DNA from 2 places in the Bacillus sp. PK3-037 genome. Region 2 is predicted to be linked to the other one. Evidence: predicted binding sites of a transcription regulator. Region 2 holds the regulator's gene; the other holds the start of a gene.
What was found. Region 2 encodes Rex, which represses fermentation and respiration genes when NADH is low (regulators of the CRP and FNR family bind a similar motif). Its sites were predicted from a motif close to TTGTGAAATATTTCACAA; they were not measured.

Region 1 (3,828 bases), 680 kb from region 2:
ATCTCCAGAGCAGAAACAGGGTCCAGGGCAGATGTGATTTCGTCCAATAATAGGATGGAGGAAGGGTTTGCGAGTGTTCTCGCAAGTGAAAGCCTTTGCCGCTGTCCGCCGGATAAATCCTTGGCGCTTCTGTCTAACAGCTCTGGAGACAGGCCTGTCAGTGAAGCGAGCTCTTCAGGAGAGTAAAGCTGGGTTTGGTGGAGCTTTTGTACCAGATTCAGATTGTCACGCACCGTTCCGTCAAGGACGGGAGCGGATTGAAAGGCAAGGGCAGCCGTCCGCCTCAGTTCATTCACATTCCAGTCTCTGACTTCCTTTCCGTAAATCTTCACTTCACCGTGATCCGGTGTTTTCATCAAATTACACATTGACAGCAGTGTGCTTTTTCCTGAACCGGAAGGACCCAAAACGGCCGCGATTGCACCCTGTTTAATGTCTCCGGTGACATCCTTTAATACATCATAGGTTTGTCCCTCTTGTTCATAGCTTTTTCGCACAGATGTGAAGGAGATCGCTGGTATATCGTCTTTTTGATTGTTTGCTTCCATTAAAATATCACCTTTCAGTTAAGTGGGCTTAGACTATACATAAATATAACGTGAAACAGGTCTCTTTTGGAAGGCGTTAAAAAGAAAGGAGAACGGGCTTTCGCCCATTCTCCAGAAGCTGCTAAGCAGTGAGATTTGACTGAGTTTTCTCTTTGGGTTTTTGTTGGGAAGCGAAGGTATGTAACACCATTCCGGCAATAATAATCATTAAGCCGGCAAACGATAAAATGGAAGGGAAAACACCTGACAGCAGGATTATTTCACCAAGCAAAGCGAATATCACTTCCCCGGATTGTGTTGCTTCAACAGCAGCAAGCTTTTGCGGATTATCTCTTACCATATCCGTTGCCCAGAAAAATAAAACGGTCGCAATGATGCCTGAGCTGACGGCAACGATAAAGGATTGAACGGTTTGTCCCGCGGTCGGAAGGCCATCTGACCACCAGCCGTAAGCTGCCAATACAAGCCAGAATGGAAGGCTTGCAAGGGTCATTCCCAGCACACGCTGGAACGTATCAAGCCTGCCTCCGTATTGCTCAAGCATCCTCCGGTTTCCCAGCGGATAGGCGAAAGCCGCAATGACAACCGGCAGCACGCTGAAGAGCAGCATTTTTCCGGAAAGCGATTCTGCATGCTGGAGCTGAATCAGCGCTGCCCCAATCAGAATGACGACGGAAGTGCCCAGCGAAACAAGGGGAATCTTTTGCCGAACGAGCAAAGTGCCTCCAAGCGTGTCTTTTTTCTCATAGAAAAATGGAGACAGCAGCACACCGGCTACAATGGTAATTTGCCATGTTCCGGCTACGAGCCAGCCCGGCCCGAATGCGGCGGCAAACGTGATCGGCGCATAAAAAAGAACAAAACCGACGAAGCTCCACTTTATCCAAAAAAACGGCTTTTTCCGCATCTCTTGTAAAAGAGGAACGAACTTCCCTTTCATTATGACAATCAGACATAAAAACGGAACCATAAAAATAAAGCGTAACGAGGCGCTCCAAAGCCAGCTGCCTCCGGATAATTCCATCGCCCTGTTTAAAATAAAGGTAACGGCGAAAAAGAGAGAAGCCAATATTCCGATTACAATCGCTTTCATCAAATCCCTCATTCTGGCATTATTTTTTTATACTATACTACCCAGGATGATACAGATCAACGGAATTGTGAGAAAATAATGATGTTTTACGGATCAATATATGTGGAAGACAGAAATAGGGAGGTGAAAATGATGGAAACAGAAACGTACTTTTTTCAGGATGACGGCAGGATTCCAAATCACCCTGATTTTCCGCTCGTTATCTATAAAAATGTTTTTATGGGACGTGCTGAACAGGCAGAGCGGATCGTCAACCGGCATGGCTGGCTAAACAGCTGGTCGGGCAGTGTTTTTCCGTACCATCATTATCACAGCAACACGCATGAAGTCCTAATCGCAGTCCGAGGGGAGGCTGTTATTCAATTTGGGGAGAAAAAGGAGCTGCTGTTCCTATCAAAACGGGCGACGCAGCGGTCATTCCAGCCGGTGTCGGCCATAAAAAGCTAAGCGCGAGCCCCGATTTTACCGTGATTGGCGCTTATCCAGATGGTTCTCGGTATGATATGAAGACGGGAAAGCCGGATGAAAGAGCGGCTGCGCTAGAGAATATAGAGCAAGCAGTACTTCCGGCATTGGATCCAGTTACAGGAAAAAGAGAACCTCTATTGGACATATGGGTAACGCGTAGGGGAGAAAATTGATGGATTGTCAATAACTAGTGCTGAAGAAATGTTATGACACGGGCACCATATAAATTAATTTCATAATCGAAGCAATTCACGTTCAAATTTTGTTCAAAAAGTGTTATCATATAGAAGGTAATCAAATTGGAGTTTTTTATGTTTGCTATTTTCAGAGAGAGTAAAGGATTTTGACTTATTCAATGGTTTATTTTTGAGATAAAAATAATACTGAATATGGCAAGATGAAAAACTGGGTAGTAAACATTTATTTTTGCGGATGATTGTGCACGAATTCACAATCCTTCTTCTCATGCTTTCAAACATGAGATCAGGGAGAGGCACTACCCTTTCCAAAAAATCAGCATACTGCTTATAGTAAAGGAGAATTGGATATGCCAGAAACAATCGATCAAACAAATGCGTCTGTCAGCCAAAGCCAGCAAGATCTTATTGATCAGCTGTTAAAGCCAGAAGTTCAAGAATCACTGACTGTTTTAGTTGACCAGCTTCCAAAGCTGACTGAGTTAGTGAATATTTTAACGAAGTCTTATGATTTCGCTCAGTCTGTTGCGACTGACGAAGTATTGAAAAGCGATACAGTCGGTGCAATCACTGAAATTCTTGAGCCTGTAAAAGAAACAGCAAAAGAAGTGGCTGCGACTGCAATCGAAGCGAAAGACCGCGCGGATGCTAGCAACGAAACGATTGGACTTTTCGGCCTGTTGCGCATGCTGAAAGATCCTCAAGCTCAAAAGCTGTTCCGTTTTGCTAACAGCTACCTTGAAATCATGAACGAAAAACAAAAATAATCTCAGATTCAAATTGATATAAAGGACGGAGGATATACGATGTCAAAACATATTGTCATTTTAGGCGCTGGTTATGGCGGTGTTCTTTCTGCTTTAACAGTTCGCAAACATTACACAAAAGAACAAGCACGCGTGACAGTGGTAAACAAATACCCAACTCACCAAATCATTACGGAATTACACCGTCTTGCAGCAGGCAACGTGTCTGAAAAAGCGGTTGCAATGCCGTTAGAAAAACTTTTCAAAGGCAAAGACATTGATCTTAAAATCGCGGAAGTCAGCTCTTTCTCTGTTGATAAAAAAGAGATTGCGCTTGCTGACGGTTCTGCATTAACTTACGATGCGCTAGTAGTAGGCCTTGGTTCTGTCACTGCTTACTTCGGGATCCCAGGACTTGAAGAAAACAGTATGGTTCTTAAATCTGCTGCTGATGCTAACAAAGTTTTCAGCCACGTTGAAGACCGTGTGCGCGAGTACTCTAAAACGAAAAACGAAGCGGATGCAACAATCCTTATCGGCGGAGGCGGCTTAACAGGCGTTGAGCTTGTCGGTGAGCTTGCTGACATCATGCCGAACCTTGCGAAAAAATACGGCGTAGACCATAAAGAAATCAAATTGAAATTGGTTGAAGCAGGTCCGAAAATCCTTCCTGTTCTTCCGGATGATCTTATCGAACGCGCGACTAAAAGCCTTGAAAAACGCGGCGTTGAGTTCTTAACAGGCCTTCCTGTTACAAATGTAGAAGGAAACGTGAT
Region 2 (3,828 bases):
TTTTCGCCCATGTAATGATGAATACTTTCGTCGTCATCATGCAGCTTGAGCCTGTTCAGAAATACCTTGAACAGCAAAGCACACAAATGCAATTGATTATTGGAGGATTATTTTCATGAGAAACCCGATAGTGTGGGGAATGATCTACTTTGCCGTAGGGTGCATCTTTACTTATCTCGCCGCAAGCTCGCCAGGCAGCATGTGGTCATTTTACTCCATCCTGCTGATGGTATTCGCTGCATACAATATCAGCATTTCTTTTAAGATGTTCGCCTTTTCATTTAAAATAAAGAAGAACCAGAAATAAAGAAAATCCATTTCTCTTCTATGAGAAATGGATTTTTTATGTTGGCTAAGAAGAAACGTCCTGATCGGCAGTACTGTTTTTCTGCGCTTTTCGATAGGCAGCCTTCGATATTAAAATACTGATTTCATACAAAATCAAGAGCGGAACAGTCACCATCATGTGAGACAAAAGCTCAGGAGGTGTAATCAGAGCAGCAATCACAAGCAGCGTAAAGTACGCATACTTTCTGATTTTCGCTAAGAACATCGGTGTCACAATTCCAAGCCTTGTCAAGAACATAAGGATGACCGGCATTTGAAACAACAGTCCAAACGGAATCGTCAGCTGCAGAAGAAAATGAAAATATTCATTAATTCCAATCACCTGAGTGACATTCAAATCCTGAGAGATCCGTTTCATAAAATCGACAACAAAAGGAAATAAAATATAATAGGAAAAAGATAAACCCGCTAAAAACAGCAAAATAGAGATCGGAATGTAGCTGAGCGTTACTTTGCGCTCCTTTTCATAGAGGCCCGGGCTCACAAAAGCCCAAATCTGATAAAGAATAACCGGCGAAGTCAGGACAATCCCGATGATAAACGCAAACTGCATAAACACATAAAGCGGGTCTGTCAGATTAAACGCATTGAGCGTGAGCTCCTTCGCTTCATCCGTTTCTTGCAGATACACTATAATCGGCTTCGCTAAAAAAAATCCCGCGATAAAGAAAACGACAAACGCCAGCGCCACAACCAGCAATCGTTTTCGAAGCTCCGCAATATGCTCCAGCAGCGACATTTGATTCACTTTCATTTGTGTCATCCTAACTTACTGATTCTCTTTCTTTTTTTCCTCATCATCACTCGCTAATCCTTTAGTAGCGTTTTTGAATTCACGAAGTGTGTCTCCAGCCGCTTTTCCCAACTCAGGCAGCTTTTTGGGACCAAAGATAATCAGAGCAACGATTGCGATAACAGCAAGGCTTCCAGGACCGATCGGCATATTTGGGCTCCTCCTTTCCGGTTACTCGATTTCCTCTAAAACAGAATAATGCTTCAAGAAATAAACCAGTGACTGAAGCTCTACAGCTAAATCTATATGATGAATTCGAATGTGTTCCGGCACATTCAAACGGGCCGGCGTAAAATTAAGAATACCCTTAATTCCCAACGCAACCAATCTGTCAGTAATCGACTGAGCCGCAACTGCGGGCACTGTCAGAATGGCAACTGATTCGCCTTTTACATGTTGTTCAAGATCATCAAGGTTAAAGACGGGCACACCGCCTACCTCAGTTCCTATTTTACTCTCATTTATATCAAAAGCCATAGAAATTTTTGTGTTATTATTTTTTGTGAAATTATAGTGAAGAAACGCTGTTCCTAAGTTTCCGACACCAATCAAGATAACGTCTGTCATTTCATCCTGATCCAGCGTTTTTCGGAAAAATGACAGCAAATAATCGACATTATATCCGTATCCTTTTTTGCCAAGAGCTCCAAAATAGGAAAAATCCCTGCGAATCGTGGCAGAATCAACCTTTACGGCATCGCTGAGTTCAGCGGATGATACACGCTGTTTTCCTGACGCATGCAGATTCTTTAAAAAGCGATAATAAAGCGGCAGCCGTTTTGCCGTCGCCTGCGGAATTTTTGATTGATCCTTATTCATTTTTGGTCCTCCAAATTATACTCGGATAGTTCTCTTTTAAAGTCACCGTTTTTTCCGCCTGTCTTTTCCAGCAAGCAGGTAGGGCCGATGACCATCCCCTTATCAAGCGCCTTGCACATATCGTAAACAGTAAGGGCACACACCGATGCAGAAGTTAGCGCTTCCATTTCCACACCTGTACTCCCTTTCGTTTTGACCTGTGCTTTTATATGAAGTATAACTTCTGTTTCTTTTATTTTCCAGTCAAACGAAATATCGACCCCGCTCAAGGATAGCGGATGGCACATCGGAATGATATTTGATGTTTGTTTCGCAGCCATAATACCCGCAACCTGAGCGACAGCAAGTACATCTCCTTTGCCGATATCATGGCTTTTTATTTTCTCGTACACTTCACTCTTCATGTGTACGCTTGATACAGCCGCCGCAGTACGGACAGTCGAAGATTTTTCGCTGATATCCACCATCTGGGCTCTGCCCTGTTCATTAAAATGAGAAAATCCATTCATAGTAAAAACTCTCCTTAAACAGATCATACACTATTTTCTTCTCTATGTCTTATTCGGCCAATGTATTGTTTGCTGAGTTCTGGTTCATAAGCTACACTTAACTTATTATAGCAGAGGTGAAATAATATGATGATCTTACAAATTAATCAGCTTTCCAAATCATTTGGTGCTGATACTATTTTAAACAATATAAAGCTGGAAGTCAGAAACCGTGATCGCGTCGCAATTGTAGGAAGAAACGGCGCTGGGAAATCTACACTCCTTAAAATTATCGCAGGTCACCTTTCATATGAAAAGGGTGAAATGATCAAGCCGAAAGATATCACAATGGGCTATTTGGCCCAGCATACCGGCTTGGATTCTAAGCTTACCATAAAAGAAGAGCTGCTGACTGTTTTTGATCACTTAAAAGCGATGGAAAAAGAAATGCGAAACATAGAAGAAAAAATGGCGGCAGCTGACCCAAGTGAACTGGAAGGCATCATGAAAACCTACGACCGCCTTCAGCAGGAATTTAAAGATAAAGGCGGCTATCAATATGAAGCAGATGTCAGATCTGTGCTGCACGGTCTCGGCTTCAGCCATTTTGACGATTCAACACAGGTGCAAAGCCTGAGCGGAGGTCAGAAAACAAGACTGGCTTTGGGTAAGCTTCTGTTAACACAGCCTGACCTTCTCATTCTAGATGAGCCGACCAACCATCTGGACATTGATACGCTGACATGGCTTGAACATTATTTACAAGGCTATTCAGGCGCGATTCTGATTGTTTCTCACGACCGCTACTTTTTAGACAAAGTGGTGAACCAGGTGTACGAGGTATCAAGAGCGGAAAGCAAAAAGTATCACGGCAACTACAGCGCTTATCTCGACCAAAAAGCCGCGCAGTATGAGAAAGATATTAAAATGTATGAAAAGCAGCAGGATGAAATCACCAAGCTTCAGGACTTCGTAGACCGAAATCTGGCGAGAGCCTCAACGACAAAAAGAGCACAAAGCCGCCGGAAACAGCTTGAACGGATGGACGTCATGTCAAAACCGCTCGGCGACGAAAAATCAGCAAATTTTCATTTCGATATTACAAAACAGAGCGGGAACGAGGTCCTGCGGGTTCAGGACCTGACCATCAGCTATGAAAACCAGCCGCCGCTTCTGACAGATGTGTCGTTTAGGCTTACAAGAGGAGAAAGCGCCGCTCTTGTAGGTCCCAACGGAATCGGAAAATCAACCCTGCTGAAAACATTAATAAACACACTGAAGCCGGATCAAGGAACAATAGCATACGGCTCAAATGTCAGTGTCGGTTACTATGACCAGGAACAGGCTGAGCTGACTTCCTCTAAACGCGTCATTGATGAG

Region 1: M1D69_RS14385 (helical membrane plugin domain-containing protein) is a predicted target of Rex. The motif match lies at 2,546-2,563, and genes of this name have one in related genera.

The regions. Positions count from the first base shown of each region.
Region 1 is NZ_CP096408.1:2,810,030-2,813,857, reverse strand. Features, by position in the region: gene M1D69_RS14400 (ABC transporter ATP-binding protein) at 1-548, opposite strand, end outside; gene M1D69_RS14395 (DMT family transporter) at 670-1,641, opposite strand; partial or broken gene M1D69_RS14390 (cupin domain-containing protein) at 1,771-2,282, shown strand; gene M1D69_RS14385 (helical membrane plugin domain-containing protein) at 2,657-3,073, shown strand; gene M1D69_RS14380 (NAD(P)/FAD-dependent oxidoreductase) at 3,113-3,828, shown strand, end outside.
Region 2 is NZ_CP096408.1:3,491,246-3,495,073, forward strand. Features, by position in the region: gene M1D69_RS17915 (CPBP family intramembrane glutamic endopeptidase) at 1-119, shown strand, start outside; gene M1D69_RS17920 (DUF4305 domain-containing protein) at 116-307, shown strand; gene tatC (twin-arginine translocase subunit TatC) at 353-1,111, opposite strand; gene tatAY (sec-independent protein translocase protein TatAY) at 1,118-1,291, opposite strand; gene M1D69_RS17935 (redox-sensing transcriptional repressor Rex) at 1,313-1,960, opposite strand; gene moaC (cyclic pyranopterin monophosphate synthase MoaC) at 1,957-2,469, opposite strand; gene abc-f (ribosomal protection-like ABC-F family protein) at 2,596-3,828, shown strand, end outside.